2 regions of the Algiphilus aromaticivorans DG1253 genome follow, and region 2 is predicted to be linked to the other one. Evidence: riboswitches for the same ligand, from Rfam matches in the RefSeq annotation. Region 2 holds a riboswitch; the other holds the start of a gene.
What was found. Region 2 has a riboswitch for cobalamin ahead of U743_RS02035 (TonB-dependent receptor plug domain-containing protein). Riboswitches for the same ligand answer to the same signal wherever they lie in the genome.
Positions count from the first base shown of each region.

Region 1: another riboswitch for cobalamin. It lies ahead of U743_RS08920 (TonB-dependent receptor domain-containing protein); the one in region 2 lies ahead of U743_RS02035 (TonB-dependent receptor plug domain-containing protein).

Region 1 is NZ_JPOG01000001.1:1,928,142-1,937,602, forward strand. Features, by position in the region: gene U743_RS08910 (cobyrinate a,c-diamide synthase) at 1-134, opposite strand, end outside; gene cobO (cob(I)yrinic acid a,c-diamide adenosyltransferase) at 131-748, opposite strand; gene U743_RS08920 (TonB-dependent receptor domain-containing protein) at 758-2,620, opposite strand; cobalamin riboswitch at 2,750-2,986, opposite strand; gene U743_RS08925 (cobalamin-binding protein) at 3,112-4,035, shown strand; gene U743_RS08930 (FecCD family ABC transporter permease) at 4,032-5,006, shown strand; gene U743_RS08935 (ABC transporter ATP-binding protein) at 5,018-5,833, shown strand; gene U743_RS08940 (2'-5' RNA ligase family protein) at 5,806-6,456, opposite strand; gene serS (serine--tRNA ligase) at 6,519-7,793, opposite strand; gene U743_RS08950 (fluoride efflux transporter FluC) at 7,828-8,211, opposite strand; gene U743_RS08955 (fluoride efflux transporter FluC) at 8,241-8,615, opposite strand; gene U743_RS08960 (replication-associated recombination protein A) at 8,612-9,461, opposite strand, start outside.
Region 2 is NZ_JPOG01000001.1:414,275-423,735, forward strand. Features, by position in the region: gene U743_RS02005 (SDR family oxidoreductase) at 1-1,271, opposite strand, end outside; gene U743_RS02010 (M24 family metallopeptidase) at 1,273-2,151, opposite strand; gene U743_RS02015 (YceI family protein) at 2,268-2,999, opposite strand; gene U743_RS02020 (amidase) at 3,063-4,703, opposite strand; gene hspQ (heat shock protein HspQ) at 4,790-5,098, opposite strand; gene U743_RS02030 (precorrin-2 dehydrogenase/sirohydrochlorin ferrochelatase family protein) at 5,227-5,565, opposite strand; gene U743_RS02035 (TonB-dependent receptor plug domain-containing protein) at 5,592-7,592, opposite strand; cobalamin riboswitch at 7,722-7,991, opposite strand; cobalamin riboswitch at 8,027-8,239, shown strand; gene U743_RS02040 (PepSY domain-containing protein) at 8,425-9,461, shown strand, end outside.

The DNA of each region.
Region 1 (9,461 bases), 1.5 Mb from region 2:
GGCCCGGCCTTGAAGACGCGCACGCGACGACCGCGGCTGGCGTGCCAGCGCGCGATGGCCGCGGTCACCGTGGTCTTGCCCTGCCCGGAGGCCGGCGCGCCGATCAGCAGCGCCGGGCACTGGCGCTCGCTCACAGCTCGACTCCCTGCTGCGCCTTGATGCCACTGCGGAAGGCGTGCTTGACGTCGCGCATCTCGGTAACGGTATCGGCGATGGCGATCAGCTCCTCGCGTGCGCCCCGACCAGTGACGACGACGTGCTGCATCGGCGGGCGCTGCTCAAGCGCGGTGACGACCTCATCGATCTCCAGATAGCGGTGCTTGAGCGCGATATTCAGCTCGTCGAGCACCACCAGTGCGATGTCGGCGTCGCGCAGCATCTCCAGCGCGACTTCCCAGGCGGCGCGTGCCGCCTGGATGTCGCGCTCGCGGTCCTGCGTCTCCCAGGTGTAACCCTCGCCCATGACGTGGTAGCGCACTTCCTCGAAGCGCCGGAAGAAGGCCTCTTCGCCGGTGGAGAACTTGCCCTTGATGAACTGGACCACCCCCACCTGCATGCCGTGACCGAGGGCGCGCGCCACCATGCCGAAGGCCGAGGAGGATTTGCCCTTGCCGTTGCCGCTGTGCACGAGCAGCACGCCCCGCTCGTCCTGGGCCTTGGCGATGCGCCCGTCGACCACTTCCTTGCGGCGCTGCATGCGCTCGCGGTGGCGGGCGTTGCGAGCTTCCTCGTCATCCTTCTGGCTCATGGCCTCTCCCTAGAGCGCGTAGCGCAGTGTCACGTAGAAGGCGCGCCCTGGTTGGCGATAAGTGGGCACGGTCTCGTAGTCGGTATCCAGCAGATTGGCGACGCGGCCCTGCACCTGCCAGGCCGCGGACAGCTGATAGCCCAGCCGCGCATCGACCAGCACGTAGCCGGGCAGCCGGTTGCTGTTGGCCGCGTCTTCGTAGCGCCGGCCCTCGGCGTAGATGCCCAGACCCGCATCGAGCGGCCCGAAACTGCGGTCCGCGTCAAGCTGCAGGATCTGATCCGGGCGTCGGCGCAGGCGGTTGCCGGCGTTGGCGCCGTCGCCGCGATTCTCCGGCTCCTGGTAGGTGTAGGCCGCCGACAGCTGCCAGTCCGCGACATCGACCTCGGCGCTGAGCTCGGCGCCGCGGATGCGCGCCTCGGCAACATTCAGCGGCAGGAAATTGTCGTCCGGGCCCTGAACGGTGTCGATCAGATCGTCGATGCGCGTCTCGAAGGCGGCCAGTCGCAGCGACCAGCTCGCCACCGCCCACTCGGCACCGATCTCGGTGCTTTGGGATTCCTCGGGCTGGACGTCCGGATTGCCGAAGCCCGGAAAGAAGAGCTCATTGAAGCTGGGGGCACGGAATGCCGTGCCGTAGCTGGCCCGAAGCCGCAGGCGATCGACCGGCTGCCAACCCAGGGCAACATTGCCAGTTTCATGGCTGCCGAAGGCTTCGTAATCGTCGCTGCGCCCGGCCAGACGATAGTCCAGCGCCCCCAACTCGCCCAGCAGCTGGGCGAAGACGCCCGTGATCTCGCGCCGGGTCTCGTCGTACTGGGTGGTGGAATCGACGCGCTCGTCGAGATGATCGACACCCACGCTCAGCCGCTGCTCGGCGACATCCGTATCGGCCTGCAGGCTGAAATCATTGCGGCTGGTGTCGAAGCGCGTCCGGAAATCGCCGTTGCGGAAGTTGCGCGAACGATCCTCCGAGCGCCCGGCGTCGAGGGTCAGCGCCACAGCCTCAACAGGACGCACCCGCCAGGAAGCGCCAACGACCTGCTGCACCGTTTCCGTCTCATTGACGCTGTCGAACTCGGGATTGCCGTCGAACTCGCTCTCACCGTCGGCGTGCAACCCGTTGATGCGCAGCTCACCGAAGGCACCAAGATCGAGGCCGCCCCGACCGGAAACCGACAGATTGCGGTAACCGTCATCGTCTGGCTCGAAGAGCGTCCGTGAATCGATGCCACCGGTATCGAAGACATCCGCGTTCAGGCTGAACCAGCCGTGCTCGCCGGCGTCCGACACGCCCGCAGCGGCCTCGTAGGTATCGAAGCTGCCGCCGCCGAGCTCGAAATAGCTGCGCCGACCCTCGTCCGGGCCGCCCCGCGTGAATATCTGGATGACGCCACCGATGGCGTCCGATCCGTAGAGGCCTGACTGCGGCCCGCGCACGACCTCGATGCGCTCGATCTGCTGCACCGGCAGGTTCTGGAAGGCCGCCTGACCTGCCGTTGCCGAGCCGACCTCGACGCCGTCGACCAGCACCAGCAGATGATCGGCATTGGTGCCGCGCATGAAGACCGATGTGTTCTTGCCCGGTCCGCCGTTGTTCGTGATGCTGAGGCCCGGCAGGCCGCGCAGCGCCTCCTGCACACTCTTGACCTGCCGGCGCTCGAGGTCGGCGCGGGTGATAACCGAGGTGGCCGCCAGGCCGTCGGCGACCCGCTGGCTCTCGCCGCGGATCGCCGTGATCACATGTGGCTCGAGCTCGGTCACGGCCAGCTGAAGCGGTTCCTCGGCGGCCTGCGTGCCGGTCGCGGCGATTGCCGCGCAGAGGGTCGCGCCACCGATGCACCAACGATGGATTACTGAATTGAAAAGCATGAAATCTCCCTGGCGTGCCGCCCGCACGCTCGTCGTGTTCGCATCAAGCGACACGCGTCGGGCTCAGGACAGGCGCAGCGACGATCAATCAAATAATCGTCCGCCCGCCCGCAGCCAGCCCGCCGCTGTGCCGCGCCAGTGTCCGGGGCCGGTATCCGGGCTCACGAGGGGAGGCTTTCGCCTCAGGATCCGGACACCTTCCCATGCCGGTGCGGCACAGTGGCTCATTCGCCCGGACCCGCTCGCTTACCGTTGCGGGGGCAGCGCCGGCCTTGCGCGGACGTGGATCACGTCACAGCGCGCACCGGCTTCCCGTTCAACCCTCGCCGCGATCACGACGAAGGCACCTCGAACGCGGCGAAGCCTAAGCGGCCTGTCCAGCCGGCGTCAAATCGCGGCGATGCCGGTGCAGCCCGACGAAGTTGCTATGGTGAAAAAGAATCAGCCGCTCTGCCGAGCATTCGGACCGATGAGCACATAACGGATATTCGATGCAAATTCGAAGCATTTTGGCGCCACTTACCGCTTTTACGGCGATTATTTCCGCACCGCCCTGTCTCGCGGACGGCGCCGCGGACCGGGTCGGCGTGCTCGACGACGAGGGACGCGAAGTCGTTCTCACGGCCCCCGCCCAGCGCGTTGTCAGCCTGGCGCCGCATCTGACCGAGAACCTCTTTTCCGTCGGCGCCGGCGAGCAGGTCGTGGGCACGACCAGCTTCAGCGATCATCCCGAAGCCGCGGCCGAGATTCCGCGCGTGGGCAGCTACAAGCGCGCCGATATGGAGCGCATTGTCGCGATGCAGCCGGATCTCGTCGTCGCCTGGGCCAGCGGCAACGATCGCGCCCAGATCGAGCGCATGATCGAATTGGGGCTTACCGTCTACATCTCCGAGCCGCGCGACTTCGAGGGCATCGCCACGACGCTGGAGCGATTGGGCCAGCTCACCGGTCACCCTGACACTGGCGAGGAGGCAGCCACCGAGCTTCGCGAGGGAAGCCGCGCACTGGCCGAGCGCTATCGTGACGCCGCTCCGGTGACGGTTTTCTATCAAGTCTGGGAACGGCCGCTGATGACAATCAATGACGAACATCTCATCAACGAGGCGATCAGTATCTGCGGTGGTGATAACGTCTTCGGCGATCTTGAACGTCTGGTGCCGCGCATCGACCGCGAATCGGTCCTGAAGGCCGACCCGGAGGCCATCGCCGCCGGCGGCATGGGCGAGGACCGGCAGGACTGGCTCGAGGCCTGGCGCGAGTGGCCGGAGCTGCAGGCCGTGCGCGAGGAAAACCTCTTCTTCATCCCGCCGTCGCTGTTGCAGCGCCACACGCCGCGCGTCCTGCAGGGCACCCGTCAGCTCTGTGAAGACCTCGACAGCGTGCGTCGGCAACGCCGGGCCGACGCGTCCCGGTGAGCCATCCGTTGCGCACCCTGCTCCTGCTGCTGCCGGTTGCACTGGCAGCCTGCGCCGTGGCCGTTGCGCTGGGCAGCGTCACCGTGCCGCCGGCTGCCATCTGGGCCGTGATGAGTGGTGAAGGCGAACCGCTGCAGCGCACCCTGCTGCTCGACCTGCGGCTGCCACGGGCGCTGTCGGCCTTTGCCGTGGGGGGGCTGCTGGCGGTGGCCGGGGCGCTGATGCAGGTGCTGCTGCGCAACCCGCTGGCCGATCCCTATGTGCTCGGCCTGTCCGGCGGCGCCGCCACCGGGGCGCTGCTGGCCATGCTCGCCGGGCTGGGCACGGCGCTGGTCTCGGGCGCGGCCTTCGCCGGCGCGCTGGCCTCCACCGTCATCGTCTTCGGCACCGCCCACGGCACCGGCAGCTGGACGCCGACGCGGCTGCTGCTCACCGGCTTCGTCGTCGCCGCCGGCTGGGGCGCGCTGATCAGCTTCCTGCTCGCCGTCAGCCCGGCGCAGCAGCTGCCCGGCATGCTCTTCTGGTTGATGGGCGACATGGCCAATGCGCGCAGTCCCATCGCGCCGCTGGCGATACTGGTGCTGGTCGTCGCCGCCGCCGTGCCCTTCGGGCGCAGCCTGAACATCCTTGCGCGCGGCCCGCAGCAGGCGGCTGCATTGGGACTGGCGGTGCGACGCATGGAGTGGGGCGTCTACCTGGTGGCGGCGCTGATCACCGCCACGGCCGTGACGGTCGCCGGCAGTGTCGGCTTCGTCGGGCTGATCATCCCGCACATGCTGCGGCTGGTCATCGGCTTCGATCAGCGCATCATCCTGCCGGCCTCGGCGCTGGCCGGCGGCACCCTGCTCGTCCTGGCCGACACGCTGGCGCGCACGATCATCGCGCCCGAGCAGCTGCCGGTGGGCGTCATCACGGCCATGCTCGGCGTGCCGATCTTCCTCTGGCTGCTGCATCGGAGCACCAGCTCGTGACCGCGTCGCTGATGCAGCTGGAGGACCTGGTCGTGGACGTGCCCGAGCGCCCCGACGGTGACGCGCTGCGCTGCGCCTTCGCGCCGGGTCAGAGCTGGGCGATTCTCGGCCCCAACGGGGCCGGTAAGACGACGCTGCTGATGACGCTGGCCGGGCTGCGCCCAGCACGCGGCGGGCGCGTGCTGCTCGGCAATCGCCCCATCACGGCCCTGCCCCGCCGCGACATCGCGCGCCGGCTCGGCGTGCTCTTCCAGCATCATCACGACGGCTTCCCGGCAACGGTGCTGGAAACCGCGCTGATGGGCCGCCATCCGCATCTGCGCGCCTGGGAGATGGAGGGTCCGGACGACTACGCCGCGGCCGAATCAGCGCTAGCCCGCACGGACATGAAGGAGCTGGGCGGACGCTCCGTGCAGACGCTTTCCGGCGGCGAGCGCCAGCGCCTGGCCTTCGCCACGCTCATCACCCAGGATCCCACCCTCTGGCTGCTCGACGAGCCGACAAATCATCTGGACCTGCACCATCAGATCGCCATGCTGGAACTGGTCGGCGGGGAAGTCGCGCGCGGTCGCTGCGCGGTCATGGCCACGCACGACATCAATCTGGCTGCGCGCTACTGCAGCCATGTACTGCTGCTCTACCCGGATGGCGCGGCCTGCTGGGGGCCGGTGGCGACGATGCTCTCGGTCCCGGCGCTGGAGCGACTCTACAGCCAGCCACTGGCCACCGGCACCGTCGACGGCCTGCCCGTGTTCCTGCCGCGTCAGGGAGCGGCGTCGCCGGCATCCGCCTCAGGGCATCACGTAAGCCGCCAACGCAGCCAATAGCGCAGCGGCGTATCGGGCCGCCGCGGGTCATAGCTGGCCAGCGTCAGCGCCGCTACAGGAAGGTGTGCCTCGGCGTCGAGATCGGCAGCGGCCTCTGCGATGCGTGCCAGCGGGAAGCGCTCGCGATAGAAACCCAGCGTGACGTGCGGCACAAAGCGTTGCGAGGATGCTTCGGGTATCGCGGCGGCGAGCAACTCGTACAGCCTTTGCAAACGGCCATCCGCGTCGTCGACGCGCAGATAGGCGCAACCGTTGAAGCTGCCAATGCCGCCCACGCGCAGGGAGAACACCGAAGGTTCGGCATCGACCAGCGCATCGCACTGCCTGCGACGCTGCGCCGCATCGAAGTCGTCAGCGCGGCGCGCGTCTCGTACCGGAAAGCCGCAGGCGCACAGCGTGATGTGCGGCTGGCGCAGCGGCGCCGGACCCAGCCAGGGCGCCAGCCGCCTCCTCGCCGAAGCGGCCAGCGCGCGCACCGCGGCGGTATCGGCCTCGATGAGCCAGACTGCGTAACGGCGGCGCCCGCCGTGCCAGAGCGCGCGCGATGCCGGCGATGGCGGCGGCAGCGTGCAACCGCTGGCGATGGCGCTGCCGACCCACCTGGCCGGAATATCGACCGTCATCGCGCCGCGATGTACCGAAGGCGCATCCGCGTCACTTCGTGCGATCCGGGCCTGCCTCCCGCTCAGCCGCCGATGCGCGCACGACCGCCCATGTAGGGCTGCAGCACCTCGGGCACGAGGACGCTGCCGTCGGCCTGTTGATAGTTCTCGAGAATCGCCACCAGAGCGCGGCCGATAGCCAGCGCCGAGCCGTTGAGGGTGTGCAGTAGCTCGGGCTTGCGCGTCTCCGGGTTGCGCCAGCGCGCCTGCATACGCCGGGCCTGGAAGTCGCCACAGTTCGAGCAGGAGGATATTTCGCGGTAGGTGTCCTGCGAGGGCAGCCAGACCTCGATGTCGTAGGTCTTGCGCGCGGCAAAGCCCATGTCGCCGGTGCACAGCACGATGACGCGATAGGGCAGATTGAGGCGCTGCAACACCGCTTCCGCATGTCCGGTAAGCATCTCCAGCGCCGCGTCGGAATCCTCCGGCTTGACGGCGTGCACCAGCTCGACCTTCTCGAACTGGTGCTGGCGGATCATGCCGCGCGTGTCACGCCCGGCCGCGCCCGCTTCGGCGCGGAAGCAGGGCGTGTGCGCCACCCAGCGCCGCGGCAGCGATTCGGCCTCGACAATCTCGTCGCGCAGCAGATTCGTCACCGGCACCTCGGCGGTCGGAATCAGGTACCAGGGCGCCTCGCCCTCCAGCCGGAACAGATCCTCGCCGAACTTCGGCAGATTGCCGGTACCGCGCAACGAGTCCTCGTTGACGATGAAGGGCACTGCCACTTCCTCGTAGCCGTGCTCGCTGCTGTGCAGATCCATCATGAAGGCCACCAGCGCCCGGTGCAGTCGCGCGACATCGCCGTGCATGACGTTGAAACGGCTGCCGGTGAGCTTGGCAGCCTGCGCGAAGTCCAGGCCGCCCAAGCCCTCGCCGACCGCGACGTGATCCTGCGCGCCCTCGGCCGCTCTAGGCTCGCCCCAGCGGCGCAGCTCGACGTTGTCGGCTTCGTCGGCACCGTCCGGCACGTCCTCTGCCGGCGGATTCGGCAGCCCCATGGCCAGCTGCTCGATCTCGGCCTGCACGGCCTCCAGCTCGTCGCCTTTGGCTTCCATCTGCTGCTTCATGCCCTCGACCTCGGCCAGCAGCGGCGCGATGTCCTGACCGGCCGCCTTCGCCTGGCCGATGCTCTTGGAACGCGTGTTGCGCTGTTGCTGCAGCTGCTCGGACTCGGTCTGCAGCGCCTTGCGGCGTTCCTCCAGCTCGCGGAAAGCGGCCACATCCAGCGTGAAACCGCGGCGAGCGAGCTGCGCGGCTATGGTGTCGGTCTGCGTGCGCAGCAGCTTGGGGTCGATCATGGCGGGGTATCGGCGGAACCAGAAGGCCGCGATTCTACCGGTGCGCGCGCGCAGACTCCGCACGGCGCCCGGCGATCCACCACCCCAGCGCCGCGCCACCGATCCAGGCTGCGCTCGCGCCGGCGAGCGCAGCGAGCAACAAGAGCACACCGCTCGGGGTCGCGGCCTCGATGCGATGCGCCAACTGCAGCCATTCCCAGCTGAAGCTGGACAGGCTCGTGAAGCCGCCACAGAAGCCCGGCAGCCAAAAGGCCTGCAGCCGGGGGCGCGGAGCCGTCAGCAGGTAACGCGCGGCGTAGCCCATGAGCGCGGCACCTACGACATTGACAAGCAGCGTGCCCAGCCACACGGCGGGCGTGAGCATGGATACGGCGAGCCGCAGGCTCGCCCCCAGCGCGCTGCCGGCGGCGACGGCCATGGCCAGCTCCGTCCTGCGTACCGGCCGGCTCACGGGGTAAAGACCAGCAGGAATCCGGCCATGGCCGCCAGCGGGCAGAGCAGCATGGTAGCCGCGACGTAGATCGCCGCCGACCTGAGCTGATGATCGAAGAGCACGACCGTGTGCAGCGCGAAGGCCGAGACCGTCGTGAAGCTGCCCAGTCCGGCCCCTGCAACCAGCAGCCAGGCGTCGCCGTAGAGCGGGATCTGCCAGCGCGCGAATCCGCCGGCGAGCGCGCCGATGGCGGCGCTGCCGGTGAGGTTCACGAGCCAAGTGCCGACCGGGAGGCCTTGCGGCGTGTCGAGCCGCCCGGCGATGAACCAGCGCAGCAATCCACCCGCGGCGGCGGCCAGCGGCACCGCAAGCATCACAAGCGCATTCATCCGCCCTTTCCGCTGCCGCGCAGCTTCTCCAGATGCTGCTTCAGACGCGCCTCGATTCCGCGCTCGGTGGGCTCGTAGAAGCGCGCGCCCATCAGGGCGTCCGGCAGGAACTGCTGACCGGCGGCGTGCGCGTCGTCCTCGTCGTGGTCGTAGCGATAACCTTTGCCGTAGCCGAGACCCTTCATGAGCTTGGTGGGGGCGTTGCGAATGTGCAGCGGCACCTCGGCGCTGCCGTGCGCATCGACGGCTGCCATAGCCCGCTTGTAGGCGGCGTAGGCGGCATTGCTCTTGGGGGCGGCAGCCAGCCAGAGCACGACCTGCCCCAGCGCTAGCTCCCCCTCCGGCGAGCCGATACGCTCGTAGGCCTGCCAGGCGGCGATCGCCATCTCCAGCGCGCGGGGGTCGGCCAGGCCGATATCCTCGTAGGCCATGCGCGCAATGCGCCGCGCCAGGTAGTTCGGGTCGGCGCCGCCGTCGATCATGCGGCAGAACCAGTACAGCGCAGCGTCCGGATCGGAACCACGCACGGCCTTGTGCAACGCCGATATCTGGTCGTAGAAGGCGTCGCCCTGCTTGTCGAAGCGCCGCATGCCACGGCCGAAGACCTGCGCCAGTCCGCACTCGTCCGCCTTGCCGCCGGCGGCCAGATAGTCGGCGGCGGTCTCCAGCATCACCAGGGCGCGGCGGGCGTCGCCGTCGGCCAGCTCGACGATTCGGCTGCGCCACTCGTCAGGAAAATCCGGCGCGCTAACGCCGCGTTCGACATCGCTCAGCGCACGCTCGAGCATGGCCTCGATGGCGGCATCGTCGAGCGGCTGCAGCACGAAAACGCGGGTGCGCGACAAC
Region 2 (9,461 bases):
TTGATATCCAGGATGCGCTCCCAGTCCTCGGCGGATGTCTCCAGCACGCTGCCAGCCATGCCGATGCCGGCGTTGTTGACGACGATGTCCGGTGCGTCGAAGTGCTCGCCCACCCAGCCGGCGAGTGTCTCCATGGCCGCGACGCTGCCGACATCCACTGAGCGCGACCAGGCAGCCACCTCGAGCAGTTCGCAGAGCTCGGCCGTGCGTTCGGCGGCTTCGGCGTCGACGTCCACAGCGATGATGTCCGCCCCGGCGTCGGCCAGTGCCAGTGCGGTGGCGCGGCCGATGCCGGAACCGGCGCCGGTGATCAGCGCCAGCCGGCCCGATTGGCTGCCGCCGCGCCGCGCCGCCCGCATGCGTGCGCGCCGCAGGGGCGGCGTCTCCTCGGCCCCTTCGATGTGATCGACAAAGCCGGCAATGCGCGCGGCGACCAGCTCGGGATGGCTGACCTGCAGCCAGTGACCGGCGTCGACGTCGAAACGCCACAGATTCGGCGCCCAGCGCGGCAGGTCATCCCAGATCTCCGGCACCATGAAGTGGTCGCGCTTTGGGAAGATGAGTTGCACCGGGATGTCGGTGCGCCGCTCGGACGGCTGCGACAGCCGCTTCAGGAAGTTGGCGCGGTAGAGCTTGATGCCGTGCTCGCCGTCGGCGGCTTGCGTCGGGCTGGGTGCCGCCTCGCGGATGCCCTCGACGCGCTCGAGCAGCGCCGGCCACAGGCGCTCGCCGCCGCGCTGCCAGAAGGCCGGCGCCACGGCCGGCAGGTGGAACATGCCGATGTACCAGGAGTGCGCCAGCTGGCGCGCCACGGTCGCCAGCCCCTCCGGTGCGCCGGCGCGCAGGCGCTCCATGGCCCAGTAGCCGGCGTGATCGAGGCTCGGGCCGGAGATCGTCGTGAACGAGGCGATGTGCCCGGCAAGGCGCTCGGTGGTCACGGCCTCCCAGGACTGGATCGAGCCCCAGTCATGACCGACCAGATGCACGGGGCGCTCCGGGCCCACCGTGTCGACCACCGCGGCCAGATCCTTTACCAGGTGCGACAGCTCGTAGGCGCGCGTGTGGTCGGGACGCGTCGAGGCGCCGGCACCGCGCACGTCGTAGGCCACGACGTGGAAGCGCTCGGCCAGTTGTTCGGCCGTGGCGCGCCAGACGCTGGCGGTATCCGGATAGCCGTGCACCAGCACGACGGTGGGCCGGTCGTCCGGCTCCCCCCATTCGTAGACGGCGATTTCGACATCGCCGCTGTTAACGGTTTGTGCGGGCGTCATGTCAGGCCGCCTGCCGTGCGGTCGGCCACAGCCCGCGCGCCTGCCAGCGGCGGACGTGCGGCACGCCCTCGTCGAGCCAGTAGGCGTCGTCCTCGGTGACCACCAGCAGCTCTTCGAACTTGGCGCCGACATCGCGGAAGCCCAGGTGCGGTTCGACCGCCCATAGCCCCGGCGTCGGCGGGTGCTCCGACGCCGCCGAGCTGTTCCATATGGGATTCCAGCCTTCGCGGGCGCCGCGCGCGCGATCGCGGATCAGCTCGCGGATATTTCGCAGGCCGAAGCGGCCCAGCGTCCAGTGCGTCGTGTCCGCTTCGTCGGGCAGCACTTCGACGCGGTGCGCCAGCGTTTCGAAGGGGTAGGCCTTGTGCCGCGGCTCGTAGCCGTGGCGCTGGCAGAGCGCGTCGACGGCGCGGCTGATCTCGGCCAGCGGGCGCCGCGCGCGCACCTGCTCCAGGATCAGCTGGCGGTATTCGGCGAGGTCATCCATCAGCTTGTCGAGGATGCGGTTGGTGCCGATTACACCGCAGTAGCCGATATCGGCGGTGTAGCCGTGCACCGTGGGCGCGCAGTCCAGGATGAAGGGCATGTCCGCCTCCAGCCGGCGGTTGCCCGGATAGAAGGCCGGGTTGAAGCCGCCCAGCTGTGAGACGCCGATCAGTCCGCGAAAGGCGGTGCGATCGCCGAACCAGGCGAAGGGACGATGGAAGCAGTCCTCTGCGCCGTTATCGTCCAGATAGTCCTGCATGCGTGCGGCGACATCGCGCTCGCGCATGCCCGGCGTCATCTCGGCTGCGATGGTCTCGGCGCAGTCGTAGGCCAGGCGCTGGGCCCGGCGGAAGCCTTCCAGGGTCTCGGGGTCGAGGTGGTCGCTGGCGTGCATGGCCGTTGCCCCCGCATCGTCGGTCCAAATGACAGGCTAGCGCGAACATTGTCATTAATCAATGTCACTATACGTGACTGCCGCGGCAAGGTTATGTTCGGCACGGACGCCCGCCGCTAATCTTCCGACGCGCGTGCGACGATGCGATAGCGGATACCGATGGGGTCCTGCAGCCCGAGCAGTCCGCCCAGCACGGACATGGGCGTGATGCCGAAGTCGGTTTGGCGAATGACCAGGCTGCCCTCGGCGCTTAGCCGCTCGTCGTCGCGGCGTACCTCCAGCAGGCTGTCGTAGACCTGCGTGCTGCCGTGCAGCGCCACCTCGACGCGCGCCACCAGCATCGGCCAGTCGCCGCCGATTTCCACCGAGCGCAGCACGATCTCGGGATGGGTCTCGGCGTCGAGCACCGAGTCGCCCAGCATGTTGTCGCGCGTGCCCTCGATCTGCTCTTCGCTCAGCGGCTTGGCGAAGCTGCCGCCGATGGCCGCACGCAGCGCCGGGTCGTCCAGTGCCATGGCCTCGGCGCTGAAGCCCAGCATGAAACTGGCATCGGTGGGCAGCTCCGAGCGCAGCGCCACGAAGCCCTGCAGCTCCGGCGTCGTCAGCACGTGATTCTTGCCCCGGGTGGGCGCCTTGCCGCCGCGGAAGACGAAGATGCGCACCTCGGAAGCCGCCGCGTCGATGCGATAGAGGCGGGTCGCCTCTCCCGCGGCGGCCCGCCGTGCCGCGGCGACATCGGCCAGCTGCGGCACGGTCGTCTCCGCGGCCGGTGGGGGTGGCGGTTCCTTGGCAGGCAGCAGAGCGCAGCCGGCGAGCGGCAGGAAAAAGGCCAGGGCGAGCAGGCGCATGACGGTCCCTTCTGGGTGCGAAGGGGATCAGCCTAGCGCTGCAGCGGCCGGAAAGGGGGCTGTTCAGTCCGTCGGCGTGTAGGCCGGCGGCGGATGCCGGTGATGCGTGGCCTGCTCGAAGGCGTAGGCGATCTCGAACAGCGACGCCTCGTCCCACTTGCGGCCGAATATCTCCAGGCCCACCGGCAGCGGTGTGGCGCCCTCCGTGAAGCCTGCCGGTACAACGATCGAGGGCAGCCCCGTCGAGGCGCTGAAGCCGCAGTTGCTGCCCTGGGTCAGGGCATCGATGTTGCTGGCGAGAGCGGCGCTGTCGCCGTCCAGCAAAGCAGCCAGCAGAGCCTCCGCGTCGGCGTCGACCAGGGTGGCGAAGGGCGGGTCCAGCACCGGCGGGTAGACCAGCGCATCCAGTCCCAGCCGGTCCATCTCGGCCTCGACATAGGCGCGCATGACCGGGCGCTGCCCCTTCGTCGCGAAATAGCGCTCCGAACTCGTGTCGGATAGCGTCTTGGCTGCGACCAGGATCGCTTCGATGAAGGGATGTACCTGGCCACTCAGGATGATGGCGTCCAGCGAGCCCCGAACGGGCTCCGGAATGCTCTGCAGGTATTCGTTGATGTGCGTCTCGAACTCCTGCACCAGCACGGAGACCGACGCGAAGTCGGGCAGCGTGACCGGATCGATCACTTCCGCCCCGGCCGCTTCGATGTCGCCAATCGCCGCCGTCATGATGCGCTGGATCGCGGGGTCGCTGCCGAAGGCGTCGGTGCCGCCGTAGCTGCGCAGTACGCCGATCCGTTTTCCGGCCAGTCCGTCCGCGTTCAGCGCCGCAGTGTAGCTGGCGGGCTGATAGCGCTCCGGGTCGAGCGTGCGTGCATCGGCAGGGTCGACCGCGGCCATGACATCCAGCACCCGTGCGGCATCGGCGACCGTGCGGGTGATCGGCCCGCCGACGTCGTGAAAGTGCGACAGCGGCACGATCCCGTCCTGCGACACCAGCCCCATCGAGGCACGTACGCCCACCAGCGATGCATTCGACGGGGGCAGCCGAATGGATGCGCAGGTATCGGATCCGGTTCCGGCCAGCGCCAGATTCGCCGCCACCGCCGAGGCGGTGCCGCCGCTCGAGCCGCCGGCGTCGGCGCGCGTGTCGTAGGCGGCGCCGACCCGTCCCGTGAAGCTGTTGTGACTCTGCGTGAAGAAGGCGTACTCGGTCATCGTCGTCTTGCCGAGGATGACCGCTCCGGCTCCGCGCAGCCTCTGCACGGTGAAGGCATCGTCAGCGGGCTGCGAGCCGGCGATGGCGCGGGACGCCGCCGTGGTCGGCATGTCGACCGTGTCGAAGTTGTCCTTGAGCAGCATCGGCACGCAATGCAGCGGGCCCTTCAGCGTGCCGTACTCGGCAAGGTGGGCATCCAGCGCGCGCGCCTGCGCCATGGCTTCGGGATGGGCGGCGAGCACGCTGTTCAGCGCCGGGCCGGTGCTGTCGTCGCGATCCAGCGTCTCGATGCGTTCCAGATAGGCGGCAACCAGGCCGGCGCAGCCGATCGTGCCGGCCTTCAGGGCGTTCTGTGTCGTCTCGATCGACGCTTCGATCAGCTGGAAGCCCGCTTCGTCGGCAACGCCGCTGGTGGCGCCGGAACCGCCGCAGGCTGAAAGCAGCAGACCCAGCGACAGCAGCAGGGGGCGACGAAGGCGTGACGACATGGAAGGACTCGATGGCTTGGGCCTCTAGCGCAAGCAATCGATGTGCCAAAGCGGGCCGGCACTGCCCGCCGCGCTTCTGCTCGGGATTACTGCTGTCGCCGCAGGTGGTAGCGCCCGCCGTCGAAGCGGTCGAAGAACTGGCCGAGTGACGGATGCTCGATCTGCTGGCTGCTGTCGCCCGGTTCGAGATGTCGCTCGGCGACATAGGTGCTCTGCATGGAGCCGTCAACCAGAACGTGATACCAGGGCGCGCCCTTCGGCGGCCGGCTCTGCGCCACCTGCTCATACCACGCCTCGCTGCCGCTGTACTCGGGGTCGACGTCGACGATGACGCCGCGGTAGTCGAAGCGATTGTGGTGGACGATGTCGCCGATGCTGAATTTCGGCTGCGTCATGAGTGGGTGCGATCCGTCTGGGTTTTGGGGGAGCTGCTTGCACCAGCCTGCCACGCCTGCGCCTTGAGCACAGCCCGCCCCTGCCTCGGAGATGCGTTGCTTCCGCTGCGAGCGTGCCGGCATAGCGGTCATGCGGCGCGCACGTGGTCGTCCTTGCCATCTTCCCTTGCCTGCGGATCGGCGTCGAAGCGATGCACGGCGATGCCGCGGACCGCGGCCGCCAGGCAGACCGCCTTGTCGATCACCGGGTCACCCGTATCGGCGAAGGCCATTGCCATGCCGCGCAGCTGTGCTGGTGAAAAGGTGGTCGCGTGATGCGCGATCGCGCCCTCGCTCAGCCGGGCGCGCAGCTCGGGATGCAGCCGCGGCGCGACCGTCGTGACACGCGCGCCGTGCGCAAGCGCATGGCGCACGGTTCTCAGCGCGCGGCGCCCACCGCCAACTACGAGGCAGTCGCGGCCGGCCATATCCAGCGATGCAATCAGCGGTGCCGTCACAGCAAGCGGTAGCGGTAGCGCAGCTGGATGTTGCGCGGCATGCCGAGGTTGTCCACGCGATAGGGCGTGTCATCGACGTCGCGCTCGGCGCTCGTGATACCGCTGGCGTAGGTGGCGTCCAGCGCGTTCTCCAGCCGCAGCTGGAAGCGGTGCGGGCTACCTGCTGTGGGCTGCCAGTAGGTGCTGAGGTCGACGATCTCGTGGTTGCCGTAGCGCTGCCGGCCGAGGCCGTCGGGTAGCGTGTCGTTGGTGCGGCCGACATGCACCGCCGCCAGCGTCCAGCCCCAGCGGCCGCCGGCATGGTCGCGACCGAGGCTGGCCTTGGCGAAGAAGCGCGGAATGCCGTCGATCTGCTCGCTGCTGCCGCGTTCGCGGGCGCGTGCCACCGTCGCGCCCAGATGGCCGCGCCAACCGCTGCCGGTGCTCCAGCGGCCGACGATGTCCGCGCCCTGGCTGCGTACGCGCTCGTCGGTGTTGACGAAGGTGGAGCGGCCGCTCTCGTCCGGTACCGAGGCGATCAGATCCTCGATGCGCCGATGGAAGGCCATCAGCTCCCAGCTCAGGTAGGCGCCGGCCAGAGCGGCGCTGCCGCCGTAGCCGAGCTCGAAGTTCAGGCTCTGCTCGCCGTCGAGGTTCTCGTTGCCGCGGGTATGGTCCGGGTCGCGGGCGTAGAGCTGGTAGGCGTCCGGCAGGCGGAAGGCGCTGCCGGCCTTGGCGCGCAGATAGTGGCCGCCGCCAAGCGCGTGACGCGCGGTGGCGTCCCAGATGGTGTTGCTGCCGCCGAGGTCCGCACGGCTATGGCGCGCGCCGACGGCCAGCGCGGTATGCGGCAGCAGCGCCAGCCGTGGCCGGAACTGCAGGAAGGCGGCGTAGACGGTCTCGCTCTGGGTGCTGATGTTGACCACCGCGTCCTGGCCGGAATAGCGCTGGCCGTCGACGCCGAAGACCCACTCGCTGCCGCCGTTGAAGCGGTAGCGCCCCATGACGTTGAGACCGTAGTCATCGAAGCCCCAGGGGTCGCGGTCGTTGACGACTTCCAGGCGGTCGGGATCCTCGGTGGTATACAGCCGCGTGTACTCGGTGTCCCAGCGGTGCCAGTAGGCCTTGAGGAAATAGCTGAAGCCGTTGTCGAAGCGGTGATCCCAGTTCAGCGTGGCGAGTTGCTGGTCGCGGTCGTTGATGGTGCTGAAATTGTCCGTCGGGCGCGCGAAATCCAGCGCGGCTTCGGTGCGCACATAGCTGCCCGTCAGCCGCGCGTTATCGCCGAAACTGCGCTGGGCGCGGCCGGCCAGGCTGGTGACTTCGTAGCCGCGCTCGCGGCCGCGCTCGGCGCTGGACTCCAGATGCGCGTCACGATAGGGCTGGTAGCCGTCGCCGCGGGCGTGACTGCCGGAAAGCACGAAGCGGCTGTTGCCGGCGGCATCGGCCACCCAGCCCTCGAGCTGCTGCTCGCCGAGATCGCCGGCGCCCAGCGCCAGCTCGCCCTCGGCGGCTTCGGCGAATTCGCGTGTGACGATATTGACCACGCCGGCCACTGCCTGCGTGCCGTAGAACAGGCTCTGCCCGCCCTTCAGGATCTCGATGCGCTCGACCATGTTGGTGCTGAGCGTGTCGAGCGGCGAGGTGCCGGCGAAGAGCCGGTTGTTGACGCGCACGCCGTCGATCAGGAAAAGCACATCGGCGTTGCGCGAGCCCTGCAGCGAGATGTCGGCGTAATCGAAGCGCCCGTGCTTGGGCGCCAGATGCAGGCCCGGCGCCAGCATCTGCAGCGCCTGCGCGATGTCGACCGCGCCGGAGGCGCTGATGCGCTCGCGCTCGACGATTTCGACGCGGTTGCCGTAGTCGGCGAGCTCCTCGGAGAGCTGTCGTTCGGCCGGCTCGCCGCGCACTTCCACGGCCTCCAGCTGCTCGACGTGGTCGGCGGCCCAGGTTGCGGTTGCGAAAGCGCCCAGTAGCGCGCCCGCTGCCACGGCGCGCATTCCCTTGCGGTACTGCATGTCGGTCCCCTTCGCCGTGCTCACCCGCACGGCGCTGTGCTGAATGACACGCGTGCGGGGACAGGGACGGGACCGGCGCCGTCGCGGACGACGATGGCCGGAACCGGCCCGTCGTCGCCCACCGCGACGCGTGGCTCGATGCACCGGGCCGGTCTACGGGCTGATGCGTGACGATGCTTGTCGAGCATCGTCTCGGCGGACCGCCTTCCCATGCCGCGAGGGCACAGTGGCGTAGTGGTCCGCCGAAGCAGGGGCCGCGAAGAACGCGGAACCTGCTGCGCAATCACCGTTGCGGGGGCAGCGTCGGCATGCGGCGCCAGATGGCGCCGGGCACCGACTTCCCGTTTAACCCGCCGCGCGAGCGATCGCGCGGCGGGCACCTGGTGCAAGGCGACGGAGGCTAGCAGCGAGGGATGCGCGCGGCAACTGCGCTACCATCCTGCTTCGCGCTAGGTGCCTGCCGCTGCATGCGGCAGGTGAAACGGGAAGCCGGTTGAATTCCGGCGCTGCCCCCGCAACGGTGATGGAGCGCGGAGCAAGCTCGAAGCCACTGTGCCCTCGCGGCATGGGAAGGCGCTTGCTCCCTGAAGAGATTCGACCCTCTTCCGCTCCCGAGCCCGGAGACCGGCCTGGCGTCCGCCGGCGTCGCGCAATGCGCGGCGCCATCCGCTTTTCGCTTAGCCATGCGGGCGGCGTGGCACAAGGAGCAGGCCATGGGCATACCGCCCCGGGCGTCGGCGTGCGCCATCGTCGCCGTGCATGCGGTGCCGGAACGCCGGCCGCTACGCGCATCTCTGGATGCAACGCTTCGAGCGCAGTGCAGGAGCAGGCCATGAGCCCCAAGCGCCTGCTCTTCCTGGGCCATCGCTGGCTCGGCGTGCTGCTCAGCCTATTCTTCGTGCTCTGGTTCTTCTCGGGCATGGTGATGCTCTACGTCGGCTATCCGTCCACCGAGCACGACCGACGGATTGCCGGGCAGCCGCCGCTGCAGGCAGCGCACTGCTGTGACGCCGCGTTGCCCGCCATCACTCCCGACGAGCGTCCGCGCCTGCGCATGCTGGACGGCCGGTTGTGGATCGGCCGCGACGGGCAGTGGCGGGGTGCCGCCACCGGCGAGACGATGGCGTCTCTGGATGCCGAGGCCGTGCGCGCGATGCTGGGGCGGCGTAGCGACGTCGCTGCCGGGGCGATCCACCGCCTGCAGCGAATCGACGACGATCAATGGACCGTCTCCGGCCGCTACGACCCGCACCGGCCGCTGTATCGGGTCGCGCTGGAGGGTGGGCGCTGGCTGCATGTCTCCGGCACCACCGGCGAGCTGCTGCTGGACACCACCCGCGCCGAGCGTGCCTGGAACTGGGTGGGGGCGGTGAGTCACTGGCTCTATTTCACGGCGCTGCGGCGCCATCCCGGCGCCTGGAGCGAACTCGTCATCTGGCTGTCAGTGGCCGGTTGTGCGATGGCACTGGCTGGCCTCTGGGGCGGGTTGAAGCAGTGGCGCTGGCGGCGTCGCAAGCGGGGCAAATCGCCCATTCCCTATCGCGGTGCCGCCTTCTGGCATCACGCCGGCGGGCTCGTCTTCGGCGGGCTGATCTTCAGCTTCATTCTCAGCGGGCTCTTCTCGATGAATCCCTGGGGACTCTTCGATTTGCACGGCGTCAGCGCGCAGGAGCACGCTGCACTCGTCGGCGACGCGCCGCCACTACCCCCGGAGATCCTCGCCGACGGTCTGCGTGACACGTTGCTTCGCACCGGCGGCTTCCAGCCGCGTGAGGCCGAGGCCTTCGCCTTCGGTGGTCGCTGGTGGTTGCGCCTGCGCGATGGCGAAGAAACGCGTCTGGCACCCGTTGCCGGTGGGCCGCTGCGCGA